Regions from separate parts of the Streptomyces sp. ITFR-16 genome, predicted to be linked through region 2. Evidence: riboswitches for the same ligand, from Rfam matches in the RefSeq annotation. Region 2 holds a riboswitch; each other region holds the start of a gene.
What was found. Region 2 has a riboswitch for cobalamin ahead of RLT58_RS05260 (CoA-acylating methylmalonate-semialdehyde dehydrogenase). Riboswitches for the same ligand answer to the same signal wherever they lie in the genome.
Positions count from the first base shown of each region.

Region 1: linked by a shared signal. The riboswitch ahead of RLT58_RS34045 (prenyltransferase/squalene oxidase repeat-containing protein) and the one ahead of RLT58_RS05260 (CoA-acylating methylmalonate-semialdehyde dehydrogenase) in region 2 are both predicted to bind cobalamin.
Region 3: linked by a shared signal. The riboswitch ahead of RLT58_RS28040 (cobalamin biosynthesis protein) and the one ahead of RLT58_RS05260 (CoA-acylating methylmalonate-semialdehyde dehydrogenase) in region 2 are both predicted to bind cobalamin.
Region 4: linked by a shared signal. The riboswitch ahead of metE (5-methyltetrahydropteroyltriglutamate--homocysteine S-methyltransferase) and the one ahead of RLT58_RS05260 (CoA-acylating methylmalonate-semialdehyde dehydrogenase) in region 2 are both predicted to bind cobalamin.

Region 1 is NZ_CP134609.1:7,689,843-7,694,685, reverse strand. It holds gene RLT58_RS34045 (prenyltransferase/squalene oxidase repeat-containing protein) at 1-931, opposite strand, end outside; cobalamin riboswitch at 1,138-1,266, opposite strand; cobalamin riboswitch at 1,365-1,442, shown strand; gene RLT58_RS34040 (prenyltransferase/squalene oxidase repeat-containing protein) at 1,565-2,977, shown strand; gene RLT58_RS34035 (YhgE/Pip domain-containing protein) at 3,216-4,502, shown strand; gene RLT58_RS34030 (TetR/AcrR family transcriptional regulator) at 4,490-4,843, opposite strand, start outside.
Region 2 is NZ_CP134609.1:1,152,512-1,157,354, reverse strand. It holds gene RLT58_RS05275 (hypothetical protein) at 1-307, shown strand, start outside; gene RLT58_RS05270 (class F sortase) at 360-962, shown strand; gene cobF (precorrin-6A synthase (deacetylating)) at 1,051-1,842, opposite strand; cobalamin riboswitch at 2,023-2,202, shown strand; gene RLT58_RS05260 (CoA-acylating methylmalonate-semialdehyde dehydrogenase) at 2,432-3,931, shown strand; gene RLT58_RS05255 (acyl-CoA dehydrogenase family protein) at 3,937-4,843, shown strand, end outside.
Region 3 is NZ_CP134609.1:6,327,873-6,332,715, forward strand. It holds gene cobN (cobaltochelatase subunit CobN) at 1-882, opposite strand, end outside; gene RLT58_RS28035 (cobyric acid synthase) at 903-2,444, opposite strand; gene RLT58_RS28040 (cobalamin biosynthesis protein) at 2,441-3,433, opposite strand; cobalamin riboswitch at 3,578-3,710, opposite strand; gene RLT58_RS28045 (hypothetical protein) at 3,871-4,104, opposite strand; gene RLT58_RS28050 (inorganic phosphate transporter) at 4,118-4,843, opposite strand, start outside.
Region 4 is NZ_CP134609.1:7,702,306-7,707,148, reverse strand. It holds gene aceA (isocitrate lyase) at 1-646, shown strand, start outside; gene aceB (malate synthase A) at 749-2,341, shown strand; gene RLT58_RS34075 (3-hydroxybutyryl-CoA dehydrogenase) at 2,338-3,207, shown strand; cobalamin riboswitch at 3,371-3,587, shown strand; gene metE (5-methyltetrahydropteroyltriglutamate--homocysteine S-methyltransferase) at 3,749-4,843, shown strand, end outside.

The DNA of each region.
Region 1 (4,843 bases), 6.5 Mb from region 2:
CGAGCGCCTGGCCGTCGCCGTAGGAGGCGTTGCGGAAGTCGCCCGGGGCGGTGCAGCCGGAGGTCGTCGGGCCGGTGGTGCAGACGTTGTCCACGAGGCCGGCGATCAGGTCGTGGCCGCCGAAGTGGCGCGGGTCGCCCTCCGTGGCCTCGGCCACCAGGGCGAGGCGGGCGGCGGCGGTCGCGTCCGGTGCCTGGCCCGCGCCCGAGGGGTAGGCGTAGTCGTCGGCGTGGGCGGCGAGGAAGGCGGTGACCTTGTCGAGGGTACCGCCGTGGCCGCCGGTGGCGGCGAGTGCGTAGGCCGCCTCGGTGGTCAGCAGGTAGTTGGGGGTGTCGGCGCCGTCGTCGACAACGCGTTCGCCGTCCTTGAGCGCGCTGTCGACCCAGGCCGAGGCGGCGGCGAGGTCGATCGCCCCCGGCGCGACGGTGGGGGTGTTCCCGGGGTCGGGGGTCCCCGTGCCGCCCTGGGCCCGCACCTCGTCCGGGGTGAAGGCCGGTTTGCCGGTGGTTCCGCCGATGTCGGTGCCGCCGAACACCCAGGCGTCGACATCGCCGTCCTTGGGCTTGCGGTCCATGGCCCCGTACTGGCTGTAGGTCCACTTGTTCTGGCCCGGCGAGGCGATCCAGTAGGACCAGTAGGCGGTGGCGGGCGGGGTGAGGACGCAGGATTCCTGGGCCGTCGTCGGGTACTGCGTGCCGGAGCCGAGGCCGATACGGCAGATGAAGGCGGGGCCGTCGTGCTGGGTGCCCTCGGTGGTGAACCCGGCCTCGTGGAGGAGTTCGTACCCGGTCGTCGGTGTCGTGTCGCAGCCGCGCTCGACCTTGCCGCCGAAGGGACCGAAGTCGACGGCGACGATCGCGCCCCTGCTGGCCGTGCAGTCCCCGAGGGGGTCGGCCGAGGCGGGGGTGACGGTGACGAGTGTCACGCACATGGCAAGCAGCAGGAACGCCGCGGATATCAGGGCCAGGAACGCACGGGCCCCCGCCTGTCGGTCTCTTCGCTGTGCCGTTGCGGTCCCCACCGCGGCCCCCTCGTCCTGGCGCCGCGAGGACAGGAACGTGGCAGAGGCGCCCGCACCCCAGAGGTCACCACGGGGTGGAGCTGTCGACCACGCCGTAGTCCGCGACGGCGTTTCTCGCTGCAGATCAGGGCCCAGGTAATCCGGCTCGCCCGGCGGATGCCGGGCCTACGGTTGCGGGTCAGCGCCGGATTTCGACCGGCTTCCCCTGGAACCTCGTGCTTATCAGGCGGATTGGAGCACGGTGCCGCACACGGCGTCAAGACGACGTGTGGCAGCGCGCGGAGGGCGGCGCGGGGGCTGCTGGCAGGACCGCACGGCCTGGGGTAGCGTCCTGGGCTGCCACATGGGGGAACCCGGTGAGAGGCCGGGGCTGACGCGCAACGGTGTGGAGCGGCGGGGACCGCTCCGAGCCCGAATGCCCATGGCGGCGGTGCACCACAGGAAGCCGGTCCACGCGTTCGGGCGGCGGCCCCTGCCACTGCTGCCCTGCCTTCGAGGCGGGACGCGGGGCCCGGCCGGCGCCCCTCATCACAGGAGCAGGCCATGCCCCGTACCCTCATCCCGACCCGTCTCGCCCTCACGGCGACCGTCTCCCTCGGGGCGCTCTGTCTGAGCGTCCTGCCGGCCGCGGCGACCGCCACGCCGGCCCAGATCGCCACCTCGAAGACGAACGGTGTCGCATACCTCAAGTCCCTTCAGGCGGCGGACGGTTCGTACGCCGGAGCGGGACTCTCCAACGAGTGGGCGTTCAGCGCGCTCGCCTCCGCCGGTACGGCGGCCGTCGACGTCACACCGGGCGGCGACGCCACGAAGAACGCGAGATCCGTCTACCGCGGTCTGCTCGCCACGGCGGGCTGGCCCTCGGCGACACCGGTGGTGACCGACTACGAACGCGCCACCCTCAACGCGTACGCGGCCGGCATCGACCCGGCCCGGGTCTCCGCCTCCCGCAACCTGATCGGCGACATCTACGGCTACTGGCAGACGGCGGAGCCGGGCTACTTCGGCCCTTCGGCCAACTTCAACGGCACCGTCTTCGCCGCGCTCGCCCTGGGCGGCGCGAAGACCCAGGCCGGAGCGCAGCGCATACCCCAGGCGCTGCGCTCCGCGCTGATCACCCGCATCCGCGCCAACCAGCACAACGACGGCGGCTGGAACTACAGCAAGGCCGAGGGCGACGCGGGCCAGCTCGGCAGCACGAGCGACATCGACATGACCGGTGCCGCGATGGCGGCGCTCTGCGTCTCCGGCGTGCCGAACACGGACACCGACATCACGCAGGCCAAGGCGTTCCTCAAGAGCAAACTGGTGCCCACGAGCGGCGCGTTCAACGCCATGTTCGGCGTCAACACCGACTCCAACGGCTGGGCCGTGTCCGGCCTGAACGCCTGTGGCATCAACCCGCAGACGGGCGACTTCCTGACCTCGGCGGGCAAGACCCCCGTCGACTTCCTGATCGCCCAGCAGTTCAACCCCGGCGGCGGATTCAAGTACCTGCCGAGCGACACCTCGCCGTCCGCCTACGCCTCCATCGACGGGCTGCGTGCGGTCGCGGGAGGGGGCTTCACCGCCACTCCCCCGGCGCCCGCCACCAGCGGCGCGCCGCAGTGGGTGGCGCAGTCCGCGTTCACGCCCGGCACCGCCACCAAGCTGGCCCTCACCGTGGACGACGGCACGGGCGGCCTGAAGGTGTGCTCCGTCTCCTTCACCCCGACCGGGACGACGACCACGCTCGGCGCGGTCCTCGACGCGGCGACGACGGCGGCGACCCCGTCGGGCTGTGTCAGCGGGGTGACGCCCTCCTCGGGCACCGGCACGATCACGGCCCTCAACGGCAAGGCCAACAGCGGGTCGAACACCTGGAAGGTCGGCGTGGACGGCTCGGCCTTCGCCGGCGCCGCCCGGAACAAGGTCATCAACGCGGGCGACACGATCGCCCTGCGCTGGGGCGCCTGACCTCGGCGTTCCCGTGCGGCGGCCGGCCCGCAGCGAGGCCGGCCGCCGCGCGGGGCGGTGCGTGCGCACCACGACATGACCTGCCGTCAAAGTGTCGTAACCTTCCGTTCCGTCGTGCTCGCTCTATGGTCGTGATGCGTCCGCAGGCGGTGCCTGCGGCAGCCCAGGGAACGAGGGAACCGTCCGCTTCCGTGGGCCCTTCAGCGACCGCATCGCCGTCACGAGCCCGTGGAGTGGTATGGCTACCGAGATCCCCGCCCGCGTCCCCGGCCCGCCGGCCTCCGCCGGCCGAGTGCTGCGCCGGTGGAAGATCTGGCTCGCTCCGGGCCTGCTCAGCATCCTGGTCACCCTGGTGCTGTCGCTGCTCTACATGGGCGGCATCCTCACGCCGGCCCGCAGCCTGGACCAGTTGCCGATCGCTCTGGTGAACGCGGACACCGGCGCTCCGCTGCCGGGCCAGCGGGAGAACCTGGGCACCCAGGTCAGCGCGGCGGTCGTCGCCTCCACCCCCGGCAAGCAGGTGCGGTGGCACCGGGTGAGCCGGGCGGAGGCGCAGCAGAAGCTGGCGGCGGGCAAGGTGTTCGGCGCGCTGGAGATCCCCGGCGACTTCACCGCGTCGGTGGGGCGGCTGACGACGGCCCGGGCGACGGTCCGGCCGACGATGACGGTGCTGACCAACCCGGGCGCGGGCAGCCTCGGTTCCTCCCTTGCGGCCCAGATCGCCCAGAAGGCCGCCCAGCAGTCGTCGCTGTCGATCGGGAAGCAGCTGACGAAGTCGGCCACGGCCGCCGGGGCGAACGCCACGACGCGTCTTCTCCTCACCGACCCGGTGGCGGTGAGCACGCGGGTGGGGCATCCGATCGGGGAACACACCGGTCTGGGGCTGAGCGCTTTCTACTACACGCTGCTGCTGGTGCTCGCCGGGTTCCTGAGCGCCAACATCGTGCACACCGGTGTCGACACCTCCCTCGGCTACGCGGACACCGAGATCGGCCCCTGGCACACCCGGCGCCCGACCCTGCCGATCGACCGGACGCAGACACTGCTGCTGAAGATGGTCATGACCGCGGGACTGACGGTGCTGACCACCACGGCGCTCATGGTGGCGACCATCACCGTCCTGGGGATGGACGCACCCCATGTGGTGCAGCTGTGGCTGTTCTCGTACTGCGCGTGCCTCGCGGTCGGTCTGGGTGTCCAGGCGATCAACGCCGCGTTCGGCAGCGTCGGGCAGCTCGTGGCCATGTTCGTGTTCATCGCGCTGGCGCTGCCGTCGTCCGGTGCCACGGTGCCGCTGGAGGCCGTGCCGTCGTTCTACCGGTTCCTGGCCGCCTTCGAACCCATGCGCCAGCTCGCCGCCGGTGTCAGGGCGATCCTGTACTTCGACGCCCAGGCGGACGCGGGGCTCACCCGGGGCTGGATCATGGTGGCGATCGGCTTCGTGGCGGCGCTCGTGTTCGGCTTCGCGATGACGCGCTACTACGACCGCAAGGGTCTGGACCGGCTGGTCCCTCAGCCGGGGTGACCCTGCGCCCGGCCGCCGTCCCACCCGTGTTCGAGCAGATCGAAGGCGACGTCGACGGCGTGCCCGGCGTCTGCGGCGTCGTGGGCCAGGGCGGAACTCTCCAGGGCGAACCGCGCCAGGGCGGCGCAGCGCGGATCGTCGGCCGGGGCGCCGATGTCCGCGGCGATCGCCCGGGCAAGGGCGTCCTGGTGGCGCATCCACATGCGGTGCGCGTAGTCGCTGAGCGCCGGGGTGCCGGTCACCAGGTCGAGGAAGTCGCGGTAGGCGGGGTCGGAGCCGGCCGAGCGGACACGGGCGCGCTTGACCTGGGCGCACAGGGCCTGGGGGATCGTCGTGCCGGG
Region 2 (4,843 bases):
GTGGATCGTCCCGGCGGGCCCGAAGCAGAAGAGCTTCCGCGTCGACTGCTCGAAGCCCGCCAACGGTGCGGGCGGCTCGCAGAACGGCGGCCGTGACTCGTCCGCTTCGGGTGCCGAGTCCGGTTACAGCCGTCCGTCGGGTGCGGTGCCCGCCGGCGGCGGCGGTGTGCCGGACCTGGACAGCGTCAGCTCCGAGAACGACTCGAACGTCGGCGCCACCGCCGCGCTGGCCGCCGGAGCGGCCGGGGCCGCAGGGCTGATCATGGTTCGCCGAGCCGCACGCCGCCGTGCCCGCAACGAGGCATAACGGCCGCAGCAGACGGCGGCGGCGGGGGCCGAGCCGCGCATGTCGCCTCACGATGACGCTGGGCGTGCTCTCCGCGCTGGTGAGCGGCATCGTGTGGGCGAGCTCGGACTCGCCCGCCGCCCGCGGCGGTGACGCCGCGGGCGGCGGCGACCAGCCGGCCCGGCAGGTGGCTCCGCACGCACCCCTGTCCCGCTCCCGCCCGGTGAAGATCACCGTGCCCGCCATCTTCATCGAGGCCCCGGTCACCGGTCTGGGGCTCGACAAGAAGGGCCATCTCGGCGCCCCACCGCTGAGCAGGCCGAAGCTGGTGGGCTGGTACCAGGACGGCCCCTCGCCCGGTGAGGCGGGGACCTCCCTCATCGTCGGCCACCGCGACACCGAGACGGGACCGGCGATCTTCCTCAACCTCAACGCGCTGCACCGAGGTGACACGGTGAAGGTCGCCCGGGCCGACCGGGTCACCGCCGTCTTCGTCGTCGACGAGGTCAAGACCTACACGAAGGACAAGTTCCCGGACGACAAGGTGTACGGGACCACCCGCCGTCCGGAACTCAGGCTCATGACGTGCGGCGGGCGCTTCAACAAGAAGAACGGCTACTCGGCCAATGTCGTCGTCTTCGCCCATCTGACGTCCCTGAAGAAGCAGACGGTCTGAGCCGTCAACGGTATGGAGCGGCCGGTGCCCCGAGCGGGCACCGGCCGCCCGCGTGTCCACCGGGACGGGGAGAAGGGCGTGGGGCCTGTCAGGCGTCCGGGCCTTCGGGGCGCCGCCGCAGCAGGTAGGTGTCCATGATCCAGCCGTGTTCGGCGCGGGCCTCGGCGCGTGTGTGCCGGATGCGGTCGGCGACCTCGTCGAGGGGGCCGGCGATCAGGATTTCGTCCGGCGTGCCGAGGTAGGCGCCCCAGTGGATCCAGACGCCGCTGCCCGCCAACTGCCCGAAGGACTCGTGGGCGTCGAGCATGACGACGATGTCGGAGTCGTCGGGCGGAAGGCCCTCGGCGAGGCGTCGCCCCGGGGTGATGTGGACGGGGCGGCCGACCCGGTTGAGGGTGATGCGGTGGCGGGCGGCGAGGGCGGAGACGCTGCTGATGCCGGGGACCACCTCGCAGGTGAAGTCCACCTCCCCGCGGGCCCCGATGTCCTCCAGGATGCCGAGCGTACTGTCGTACAGCGACGGGTCGCCCCACACCAGGAACGCCCCGCACTGTCCGGGCGCCAACTCCTCGCGGATCAGCCGGGCGCAGAGGTCGGCGCGGCGCCGGCGCCAGTCGCGCACGGCGTCGGTGTATCCCGCGTCCGATGCCTGGCGGCGGTCGCGCCAGGGGTCCTCGGCCTCGACGACGCGGTACGGCCCCGGGAGATGCTCATCGAGCACGTCCCGCCGCAACCGGGTGAGGGCGGATTTCTCCCGGCCCTTGCCGAGTACGAAGAAGACATCGGCCCTGCGCATGGCGCGCACGGCGCCGAGCGTGAGGTGGTCGGGGTCGCCGGCGCCGATCCCGATGACGAGGAGATGCCGGGCGGCGGTACTCATGCGCTGCTCCCGGTGGCCGTCCGCAGGGCGCGGTGCGGATCCGGGGCGAGCGGGTCCGCTTCGGGGCGGATGCGCATGCGTACACGGCCTTTCCGGTCCGGCGCCGGGTGGGCCGCGCGGGGCGGGGCCCCGGCTGCCACGCGTCGCGAGTGGCGGGGTGGACTTAGTAGGACGTCCAACTATATCTTCGGGGGACAAGGTCCGCGGTGCAGGGAAGCCGGTGTGAATCCGGCACGGTCCCGCCACTGTGACCGGGGAGTGTGCTGCCATCCACACGCCACTGGCGAGGTACTGCCGGGAAGGCGGGCGGCGCGCGGAGATCCGGGAGTCAGGATACCGGCCGCGGACGGTTCCGTGTTTTCCACGAGGATGGAGACGACACGCATGGCACCGGTCCGTACGCACACACACGACCCTGGTGATCCGGCGGGGCGCGCGCACATCCCTGCGCGCCCGTAGACCTCCGAGGCCCTCCGGCCCCACTGTCCGCTGTCCCACGGCATTCCCCGGCACCGCGCCCGCCTCTCTGCGCGCGGGCCGGCGGCTCGCCGTGCCGTCCCCGGATCCCACCTGACGAGAGCAGGCACCCATGGTCCGTGAACTCACCCATTTCATCGGCGGGAAGCACACCGCCGGTACGTCCGGTCTCTTCGGCGACATCCACGACCCCAACACCGGTTCCGTACAGGCGCGTGTGCCGCTCGCGGGCCGCGCCGACGCCGGGACGGCCGTCGCCGACGCCGTCACCGCCCAGCGGGAGTGGGGGCAGTGGAACCCCCAGCGGCGCGCCCGCGTCCTGCTGCGCTTCCTCCAACTCGTCGACGCGGAACGCGAATCCCTGGCGCGCCTGCTGTCGTCGGAGCACGGCAAGACCGTCGCCGACGCGCACGGGGACATCCAACGCGGCCTGGAAGTCGTCGAGTTCGCCGCCGGGATTCCCCATCTGCTCAAGGGGGAGTTCACGGACAACGCCGGCACCGGCATCGACGTGCACTCGCTGCGCTCCCCGATCGGTGTGGTCGCCGGGATCACCCCCTTCAACTTCCCCGCGATGATCCCGCTCTGGAAGGCGGCACCCGCTCTCGCCTGCGGAAACGCCTTCATCCTCAAGCCGTCGGAGCGCGACCCGTCCGTCCCGCTGCGGCTGGCCGAACTCTTCCTGGAAGCCGGTCTGCCGCCCGGCGTGCTGAACGTCGTCAACGGCGGCAAGGAAGCGGTCGACACACTCCTGGAGGACCCGAGGGTGGGCGCGCTCGGTTTCGTCGGCTCCACCCCCGTCGCCGCGCACCTCTATGCCACCGCCGCCGCCCACGGCAAGCGCGCCCAGTGCTTCGGCGGCGCCAAGAACCACATGATCGTGATGCCGGACGCCGACCTCGACCAGGCCGCCGACGCCCTGATCGGCGCCGGATACGGCTCCGCCGGCGAGCGCTGCATGGCGATCTCCGTCGCCGTCCCCGTCGGGGAGGAGACCGCCGACCGGCTCGTCGCCGCGCTCAAGGAGCGCATCGCCACCCTCCGGATCGGCCGCTCCGACGACCCGGACGCCGACTTCGGGCCCCTGGTGAGCCGGGACGCCGTCGAGCGGGTCCGGCGGTATGTGGACATCGGCGTCACCGAGGGCGCCGAACTCGTCGTGGACGGGCGGGACTTCACCCTCCCTGGGCACGAGGACGGCTTCTTCGCCGGGGCGACCCTCTTCGACCGCGTCACCTCGCGGATGCGGATCTACCGCGAGGAGATCTTCGGCCCCGTCCTGTGCGTCGTCCGGGCCGCCGGCTACGAGGAGGCGCTGCGGCTGCCCAGCGAGCACCCGTACGGAAACGGGGTCGCGATCTTCACCCGGGACGGCGACACCGCCCGCGACTTCACCCGCCGGGTGGACACCGGCATGGTCGGCGTCAACGTCCCGATCCCGGTCCCCGTCGCCTATCACACCTTCGGCGGCTGGAAGCAGTCCGGATTCGGCGACCTGAACCAGCACGGCCCGGACGCCATCCGCTTCTACACCCGCACCAAGACCGTCACCTCGCGCTGGCCCTCGGGCGCCAGGGAAGGCGCGAGCTTCACCCTGCCCACCATGGGATGAGCGCCATGACTCTCACCTCCCTCACCGAGGACCAGCAGGCCCTGGTGGAGACCACCCTCGACTTCGCCCAGGACCACCTGGCACCCCATGCCGTCCGGTGGGACCGCGACAAACACTTCCCGCTCGACGTGCTGCGCAAGGCCGCCGGGCTCGGACTCGGCGGCGTCTACGTACGGGAGGAGTCCGGCGGCAGCGGACTCTCCCGCGCCGACGGTGTCCTCGTCTTCGAGGCCCTGGCCTCCGGCTGCCCCTCCATCGCCGGCTATCTCTCCATCCACAACATGGTCGCCTGGATGCTCGACACCTACGGCGGCGCGGACCAGCGCGCACGGTGGCTGCCCCGGCTGTGCGCCATGGACGACCTCGCCAGCTACTGCCTCACCGAACCGGGCGCCGGCTCGGACGCGGCCGCGATCAGCACCCGCGCCGTCCGCGACGGCGACACCTATGTCCTGACCGGCGTGAAGCAGTTCATCTCCGGGGCGGGCGCCTCCCAGCTCTACCTGGTCATGGCGCGCACCGGGGGAGCGGGCCCCGACGGGATCTCCGCGTTCCTCGTGGACCGGGACGACCCCGGGCTCTCGTTCGGCCCGAACGAGGCGAAGATGGGGTGGAACGCCCAGCCCACCCGCCAAGTGGTCCTGGACGGGGTCCGGTTGCCCGAGGACCGGCTGCTCGGCCGGACGGGCGACGGCTTCCGGATCGCGATGAGCGGGCTGAACGGCGGCCGGCTCGGCATCGCCGCCTGCTCCCTGGGCGGCGCCCGCAGCGCCCTCAGTAAGAGCCTCGCGCATCTCGCGGGCCGCGAGGCGTTCGGCGCGCGGCTCCTGGACGCGCAGGCGCTGCAGTTCCGCCTCGCCGACATGGCGACCGAACTCACCGCCGCCCGCGCCCTGGTCCACCAGGCCGCCA
Region 3 (4,843 bases), 5.2 Mb from region 2:
CTGCTCCTTGAAGGAGAACGGGACGGTGACGAGCCGGCCGTCGAACTCCGGGATGGCCACCTGCATCGCCGCGTCCATCGGGGTCAGCGCGGCGTCCGACGCCTCCCAGGCGGCGCGCGAGGAGGTGAGGCAGAGCCCCTGGAGCACCGGCACGTTCAGATCGGCGAGCGCGCCGATGTCCCAGGCCTCGTCGTCGCCCCCGGCGGAGGCGTCCGACGCCCGGGTGCCGCCGGCCGCGAGCACCGTGGCGACCAGGGCGTCGGCCCGGCCGATGAGCTCGTACAGACCGGCGTCCGCCCCGCGCAGCGAACCGCAGTACACGGGCAGGGCGTTGGCGCCGCGCGCCTCGACGGCGTCGCACAGCACGTCGACGAACGAGGTGTTGCCCGAGAGGTGGTGCGCCCGGTAGAAGAGCACGCCCACGGTGGGGCGGCCCTCGACGAACGGCCGGTCGCCGTGCGGGCCCCACTCGGGCATCTTCTGCGGCTCGGCGAAGCCGTGCCCGGTCAGCAGGACGGTGTCGGACAGGAAGCGGGACAGCTCGACCAGGTTGCCGGGGCCGCCCTCCACCAGATAGCGCAGGGCCTCGGCGACGACACCGGCGGGTACGGACGACTCGGCCATCAGCTCCGCGTCCGGCACGGCCTCGCCGCCGAGCAGCACGGTCGGGATGCCGGCCGCCTTGAGCGCGGCCAGCCCGTCCTCCCAGGCGCGCTTGCCGCCCAGCAGACGGACGACGGCGACGGAGGAGCCCTCGATCAGCTCGGGCAGTTCCCCGGTCACGTCGATACGGGTCGGGTTGCCGATCCGGAAGGGCGCGCCCGAGGCGCGGGCGGCCAGCAGGTCCGTGTCGGCCGTCGACAACAGCAGCACGGTGCTCAGCGGGGCGTTCGACGGGGCGTTCATGCGGGTGCTCCAGGTGCTCCGGGGGCGATGAAGGGAAGTCCTGCCGGTGCGCCCGACTCGATGAGTCGCCACAGCGCATCGGTGTCCGCGTGTTCTTCGATGAGGTCGCCGAGCCGGTCGAGCTGTTCCTCGCGCAGCTGGGCGAAGCAGGTGTCGGGGGCGGGGACGAAGCGCCGGCCGGCGGCCCGCGCGATCTCGGCCAGGAAGCGGCGGCGGAACGCGTCGCTCTCCAGCGAGCCGTGCCAGTGGGTGCCCCACACGGAACCGGACCGGCAGCCGTCGAGGCGGCCGCCCTGTCCGTCGGTGAGGAAGGGTTCGCCGCCGCGCACGTCGGCGACGCCGTGGTGGATCTCGTACCCCTCGACCGGGGCGCCGAGCGCCTCGCCGACCGGCCGGGCGAGGGTCTTCTCGCGGTCGAACCGGACGCGCACGGGCAGCAGTCCGAGCCCGTCGACCCGCCCGGCGCGCGACTCCACCTCGTCCTCGATGTGTTCGCCGAGGATCTGGTAGCCGCCGCAGATCCCGAGGACCGGGCGGCCCTCGGCGGCGCGCCGCAGCAGGGCGTCGGCGAGTCCGCGCTCGCGCAGCCAGGCCAGCGCCTTCACGGTGCCCCGGGTGCCGGGCACGACGACGAGGTCGGCGTCGGTCAGCTCCTCGGCGCGGTCCACGAACCGCACGACGACGCCGGGTTCGGCGGCGAGCGCGTCCACGTCGGTGAAGTTGGACATCAGCGGCACGGCGCACACGGCGACGCGCAGGACGTCCTCGCCGTGCGGCGGGGCGACGACCGACTCCCGTACGGCGCCGCGCAGCGAGACCCGCAGCCCGTCCTCCTCGTCGATCCCGAGGCCGTGGGCGAACGGCAGTACGCCGTACGTCGGCCGTCCGGTGAGGCCGAGCAGCATGTCGAGGCCGGGCTCCAGCAGCGAGACGTCGCCCCGGAACTTGTTGACCAGATAGCCGGCCACCAGCGACTGGTCCTCGGCCGACAGCAGCGCCGTCGTGCCGAAGAACGAGGCGAAGACCCCGCCCCGGTCGATGTCGCCGACGACCACCACCGGGAAGCGTGCCGCCCGTGCGATGCCCATGTTCACGATGTCCGTGCGCCGGAGATTGATCTCGGCCGGACTGCCCGCCCCCTCGCAGATCACCGCGTCATACGTGCCCCGAAGCTGCTCCAGGCAGTCCACGACGGTGGAAAGAAGCTGTTCCTGCCGCCCGCCGTGGTAGCCGCGGGCGCTCATCTCGCCGACCGCGCGCCCCATCAGGACGACCTGGCTGGAGCGGTCGCCGCCGGGCTTGAGGAGCACCGGGTTCATCAGGGCGGTCGGCTCCACCCGGGCGGCCTGGGCCTGCATGGCCTGGGCGCGGCCGATCTCGGCGCCCTCGCGGGTGACGAAGGAGTTCAGCGACATGTTCTGCGCCTTGAAGGGCGCGACCTTCACGCCCCGGCGCACCAGCCAGCGGCAGATGCCCGCCGTGACGACGCTCTTGCCCGCGTCCGATGTGGTGCCGGCCACCAGCAGCCCACCGCTCATACCGCTCTCCGTCCTGGGACCTGTGCATCTGGGGTACGGGTGAGGCGGCGGGCGGCGAGTCCCGCACCGAGGCGGGCCGCCACGCTGACGCCGAGGGCGAGCGCGCCGACCCGGCGCGAGAGGCGTACGGCCCGTTCGATGTCGGCGGTCTCCACCGCCCGGCCCGTCCCGCCGTTGAGGACGGGGCGGTGCTCGACCCGGCCGCCGTAGGCGAGAGTCCCGCCCAGGCGTACGCCGAGCGCGCCGGCGAACGAGGCTTCCACCGGGCCCGCGTTGGGGCTGGGGTGCTTGGCCGCGTCGGCCCGCCAGGCCCGGACCGCCTCCCGTGGCCGTCCCCCGGCGGCCACGGCGAGCAGGGCCGTCAGCCGGGCGCCCGGCCAGCCCGCGAGGTCGTCGAGGCGGGCCGAGGCCCAGCCGTAGCGCAGATGGCGGGGCGACCGGTGGCCGACCATCGCGTCGAGCGTGTTGACGGCGCGGAAGCCGACGAGCCCGGGGACGCCGCCGAGCGCGCCCCAGACCAGGGCGCCGACCACGGCGTCCGAGGTGTTCTCGGCGACGGACTCCACGACGGCGCGGGCGATCTGTGGCCCGTCCAGGGACTGCGGGTCGCGGCCGCACAGGTGCGGCAGCCGCTCCCGGGCGAGTTCGACGTCCCCGGCGGCGAGCGCGCCGCCGATGGCGCGGGCCTCGCGCCCCAGGGACGTACCGCCGACGACGGACCAGGTGGCGGCGGCGGTCAGCGCGACGGAGGCGGCGGGGTGGCGCCGCAGGGCGCGGGCGGCCAGCGCGGCGCCCCCGGCGGCGCCTCCGGCGCAGAGCAGGGTGTGCAGCGCGCCCCACCCGCGGTGGTCGCGCCACAGCCGGCGTTCGACGCCCGCCGCGGCCCGCCCGAAGGCGGCGACCGGGTGCCCCCTGCGGGGGTCACCGAGCAGCAGATCGCCGATCAGACCGGCCGTGGCGCCGTACGCGAAAATGCGATCGGCACGCACGGTTCAGCCGGCCGTCGCGCCTCGGAGGACCTTCGTACGGGCAACTGCTGGCGGGAAGGGCACAGGGACGGACGCACGGCGGCCGGGCATGGCGATATGTCCTCACTCAGGGTCCGCGCCCTGGTTCGACGTGACCGGCGACGAGAGTCTCCTGGCTTCCGGATCCGCAGTTCCCCCGGTCTTCCAGTCCGCTCGCGCGAACCGTGACTTCCGGTGGTGGGGGACTGCTCCCCGGTGACAGTGGCGGGACCGCGCCGGATTCGCACCGGCTTCCTCTGCTGTCGCCGTAATGGCTCCGGCAGTCCACCACGCTCCGCGAACACCCGTCAACCTGCCGTTGACCTGCGACGGCGCAGTGTGCGTAGACACACATCGGGCCGGACACACACGCGGTGTGTCCGGCCCGACGGGGAGGAGCGGGGAGAGGCCGGCGGGCCTCAGGCGACGATCAGATAGATGCCGTACGCGACCGCCGCGGCGCACAGCCCGAAGCAGACGTACGCGCCCGCGCGGGCCATCAGGAGCGACCCGCCCGGCTGTCCGCCCTCCGTGGCGGGTCCGGGCTGCTTGGAGAGTCCGACGATGCCGAGGGTGAAGAGGCCCACCAGGCCGACGGTGGCGACGAGAGAGACGCCGAAGACGGTGCCGAGGGCTGCCCAGTCGATGTGCATGTGTCCTTCGTCCTTACACCGTGGCCGGTCGGGCCGGGTCGGTCACAGGGGCGGCGGGGGCCGGGATGGTGGCCGTGAGGTCGTGGGCCTGCGCCTGGGCCGCCGCGGTGGGCGGCGGGCTGACGGCCGCGATGGCGGTGGTGACGACGCCCGCGGGTTCCGCGTCCGGTGCGACGTCCCCGTGGCCGACCGGCTTGCGGCGGGAGAGCACCCAGATCGCGCCGGAGCCCGCGATCAGCAGCGCCGCGACGACCACGACGCCCCAGGTGCCCTGCTTGGTGAGGAACTCGGCTCCCGCGCCGACCAGTCCGGCGGCCGGCAGGGTCAGGCCCCAGGCGACGAACATCCGGGTGGCGGTGGACCAGCGGACCACGCCCCCCTTGCGTCCGAGGCCCGCGCCCATCACGGCGCCGGAGCAGGACTGGGTGGTGGAGAGGGAGAAGCCGAGGTGCGAGGAGGCCAGGATGACGGTCGCCGCGCTGGTCTGGGCGGCGAAGCCCTGCGGCGGCTTCAGCTCGGTCAGGCCGCTGCCCATGGTGCGGATGATGCGCCAGCCGCCGAGGTAGGTGCCGAGTGCGATGGCGAGGCCGGCGCAGACGATGACCCAGACCGGCGGGTTGGAGCCGGGGGCGAGGACACCGCCGGTGACCAGGGCGAGCGTGATGATGCCCATGGTCTTCTGCGCGTCGTTGGTGCCGTGGGCGAGGGAGACCAGGCCGGCCGAGGCGATCTGCCCGGC
Region 4 (4,843 bases), 6.5 Mb from region 2:
CGCCGCCGACATCGCCGATGTGCCCACGCTCGTGGTGGCCCGCACCGACGCTCTCGCCGCGAACCTGCTGACCAGCGACGTCGACGAGCGCGACGCGCGGTTCGTCACCGGCGAGCGGACCGCCGAGGGCTTCTACCGGGTCGAGAACGGCATGGCGCCCGTCATCGCGCGCGGCCTCGCCTACGCCCCGTACGCCGACCTGATCTGGGTGGAGACCGGCACCCCGGACCTCGCCCAGGCGCGCGAGTTCGCCGAGGCGATCCACGCCGAGCACCCGGACCAGATGCTCGCGTACAACTGCTCGCCCTCCTTCAACTGGAAGGCGGCGCTGGACGACGACCAGATCGCGAAGTTCCAGCGCGAGCTGGGCGCGATGGGCTACCGCTTCCAGTTCATCACCCTGGCCGGCTTCCACTCGCTCAACCACGGCATGTTCGACCTGGCGCACGGCTACGCCGAGCACGGCATGACCGCGTATGTCGACCTCCAGGAGCGGGAGTTCGCCGCCCAGAAGGACGGGTTCACCGCGGTCAGGCACCAGCGCGAGGTCGGCACCGGCTACTTCGACCAGATCTCCACCGCCGTCAACCCGGCCTCCTCGACGACCGCGCTGACCGGGTCGACCGAGGAACAGCAGTTCCACTAGCCCCAAGCGTCCCTCACCCCCTTTCCACCGCCCCAGCGTCCAGGCCGGGCGCCCGGCCCCATCGTGCTCCGGCGCCCGGCCGCGCATGCCGAGGAGACCCGCATGCCTCTCTCCGCTCCGACCGCTCCCGCTCAGGTCCTCGGCGCTCCGGGTGACCGCCACGACGAGATCCTCACGCCCGCCGCCCTGGAGTTCGTCGCCCGACTCGTCGACGCCTTCGCGGACCGCCGCCCGGCCGTCCTGAAGGAGCGCCGCCGGGTGGCGGCCCGGCTGGCCTCCGGCTCGCCGTTCGACTTCTCCCTCGTCTCCGCGGGCATCCGCGCGGACGACTCCTGGCGGGTGGCGCCACCCGCGCCCGGGCTGACCGACCGGCGGGTGGAGATCACCGCGCCGCCGGAGCGCCGGACGGCCGTCGACGCGCTCAACTCGGGCGCGCAGGTGTGGATGGCCGACTTCGAGGACGCGACCGCGCCCACCTGGGACAACATCGTCGGCGGCCAGCTGACCCTGCTGGACGCCGCCGAGCGCAGGCTCGACTTCACCACCGCCGGGGGCAGGCGGTACCGGCTGGACGAGCGGACCGCGACCGTCGTCGTCCGTCCGCGCGGCTGGCATCTGCTCGAAGAGCATCTGCACATCGGCGGACGTCCCGCCCCGGCGGCCCTCGTCGACTTCGGGCTCTACTTCTTCCACTGCGCACAGCGGCAGATCGACGCGGGCCGGGGTCCGTACTTCTACCTGCCCAAGCTGGAGAACCGCGACGAGGCGCGGCTGTGGAACGACGTGTTCGTCCTCGCGCAGGAACTCCTCGGCATCCCGCGCGGCACCGTCCGCGCCACCGTCCTGATCGAGACCGTCACGGCCGCCGTCGCGATGGAGGAGATCCTCTACGAGCTGCGCGAGCACAGCGCCGGGCTCAACGCGGGCCGCTGGGACTACCTCTTCAGCCTCATCAAGACCTTCGGCCACCGCACGGACTTCCTGCTGCCCGACCGGGGCCAGGTCACCATGACCGCCCCCTTCATGCGCGCCTGCACCGAGCTGCTCGTGCGCACCTGCCACCGGCGGGGCGCGCACGCCATCGGCGGCATGGCCGCCCAGGTGCCGGGCGAGGACCCGGAGGCCCACCGGGCCACGCTCGCCGCGGTGCGTCTGGACAAGGAGCGCGAGGCCGAGGACGGCTTCGACGGCTCGTGGGTCGCCCACCCCGGACTCGTCCCGGTCTGCCGCGAGGTCTTCGACGGGGTGCTCGGATCGCGGCCGCACCAGATCGAACGCACCCGGAGCGACGTCGAGGTGACGGCGGCTCAGCTCATCTCGGTCCGGCGCGTCAGCGCGCCGCCCACGCCGGAAGGGGTGCGGACCAATGTCGCGGTGGCCGTGCGCTACTTCGCCGCCTGGCTGCGCGGTCAGGGTGCGGTCGCGCTGTACGGGGTGATGGAGGACGCCGCCACGGCCGAGATTGCCCGCGTCCAGATCTGGCAGTGGCTGCGCCACCGGGTCATCGAGCGAGGGACGGTGACGGAGCTGCTGGAGGACGAGCTCGCCGCCCTGGGCGCGGAGTACCCGTGGGCTCCTCTCGACGAGATCCGCGCGCTCTTCGAACGGACCGCCCTGGCCCGGGAACTGCCGGACTTCTTCACTGCGGACGCCTACACCCGTCATCTCGTGCACCGCCCGGAAGGACAGTCATGAACGGCGACATCCGACGCATCGGAGTGGTGGGCGGCGGGCAGATGGGTGCCGGGATCGCCGAGGTGTGTGCCCGCGCCGGCCTGGACACCGTCGTGTGCGAGGCGGATGCCACCGCCGCCCGGGCCGCCCGCGAACGTGTGGCCGTCTCCCTCGGACGCGCGGTGCGGCGGGGCAAGCTGGACCGGGTGAGCGCCGAGGACGCCCTCGCCCGGATGATCTTCACCGGCAGCCTGGACGACCTGGCCGACCGTCAGCTCGTCGTCGAGGCCGTCGTGGAGAACACCGAGGTGAAGACGGAGATCTTCGCGGCCCTCGACAAGATCGTCGAGGACCCCGGGGCCGTGCTCGCCACCAACACCTCCTCCATCCCCGTGATGCGGCTGGGCATGGCCACCGGGCGCGCCGACCGCGTGCTGGGACTGCACTTCTTCAACCCGGCCCCCGTCCTGCCCCTGGTGGAGGTGGTCTCCTCGCTGCACACCTCCGGGGAGGTCATCGCCTCCGTACGGCACTTCGCCGAGCACACCCTCGGCAAGACGGTCGTCCGGTCTCAGGACCGGGCGGGGTTCGTCGTCAACGCCCTGCTCATCCCCTACCTCCTCGCCGCGATCCGGATGGCGGAGTCGGGGTTCGCCACGGCCGCCGATGTGGACGCGGGCATGGAGCTGGGCTGCGCGCACCCGATGGGACCGCTGAAGCTCGCCGATCTGATCGGCCTGGACACGGTCGCCTCCATCGCCGCATCCCTCTACGACGAATTCAAGGAACCCCTGTACGCCCCGCCGCCGCTGCTCCAGCGCATGGTGGAGGCGGGGCTGCTGGGCCGCAAGAGCGGCCGGGGGTTCCACCTGTACGACCGGGGCTGAGGGGCCCGGGTCCACCGCCGGGCCGAGGGGCCCGCGGTGCTGTGGAGAGGGGCGTACGGCGGCAAGGGATCCGTCGTACGCCCCCTCGGCGTGCCCGGCCCCCGGCGTCTCATTCCATGTTCCGGAATGTGAACAGTGGCGTGGCGGGGGTGGCACACCCTCTAGGGTGGTCCGTGCAGCTGGTTCGCCCTGTCCGCCAGGCAGGAGCGTCGTAAGAGGGAACCCGGTGGGAATCCGGGACTGCCCCGCAGCGGTGAGTGGGAACGACCGCCGTCATCAGCACTGGATCCGCCCGGATCCGGGAAGCGACGGCCAGTAGGAGTCTGCCCCGGCAGACGTGCCCGCGAGTCCGAAGACCTGCCCGTTGCCCGCACACGACCATTCGTGTGCGGATATCCCGGTGACCTCGTGGGCGGGTCGGCGTACACATCAGACGGAGAGACCGCACCGTACGGGTGCCGGAATCCGTCCGGTTCGTCATCCCTTCGCGTCCGCGTCCCGTCCCGGGATGTTCAGGAGTCATCTCGCGAAGGAGATTTCCGTGACAGCGAAGCCCGCAGCCGCGGCAGCACGAGCCACCGTGTACGGCTACCCCCGCCAGGGTCCGAACCGGGAACTGAAGAAGGCCATCGAGGGCTACTGGAAGGGCCGGGTCACCGCCGACGCCCTCCGGGAGACGGCGGCCGGTCTGCGCCGCTCCCACTGGCGGCAGCTGGCCGACGCCGGTGTCCACGAGGTGCCCACCGGTGACTTCTCGTACTACGACCACGTCCTGGACACCAGCGTCATGGTCGGTGCGATCCCGCCCCGGCACCGCGAGGCCGTCGCCTCCGACGCGCTCGACGGGTACTTCGCGATGGCCCGCGGGACCCAGGACGTGGCTCCGCTGGAGATGACCAAGTGGTTCGACACCAACTACCACTACCTCGTCCCCGAACTCGGCCCGGACACCGTCTTCACCGCCGACTCCGCCAGGCAGGTCACCGAGCTGAGGGAAGCCCTCGCGCTCGGCCACACCGCCCGCCCGGTGCTCGTCGGCCCTGTCACGTATCTGCTGCTGGCCAAGCCCGCCCCCGGGGTGGCCGCCGACTTCGAACCGCTCACCCTGCTCGACCGGCTGCTGCCGGTCTACGCGGAGGTGCTCGCCGATCTGCGGGCCGCCGGCGCGGAGTGGGTACAGCTCGACGAGCCCGCCCTGGTCCAGGACCGGACGCCGGCCGAGCTGAACGCCGCCGCCCGCACCTACCGTGACCTCGGCGCGCTGACCGACCGTCCCAAGCTGCTCGTCGCCTCCTACTTCGACCGGCTCGGGGAGGCGCTGCCCGTCCTGGCGAAGGCCCCGGTCGAGGGCCTGGCGCTGGACTTCACCGACGAGGCGGCCGCCAACCTGGACGACCTCGCCGCCGTCGGCGGACTGCCCGGCAAGCGGCTCGTCGCCGGTGTGGTCAACGGCCGCAACATCTGGATCAACGACTACGAGAAGTCCCTGGCGACGCTCGCGACACTCCTCGGCCTCGCCGACCGGGTCGATGTGGCCGCCTCCTGCTCCCTGCTGCACGTCCCGCTGGACACCGCGCCCGAGAAGGACATCGACCCGCAGATCCTTCGCTGGCTGGCCTTCGCCAGGCAGAAGACC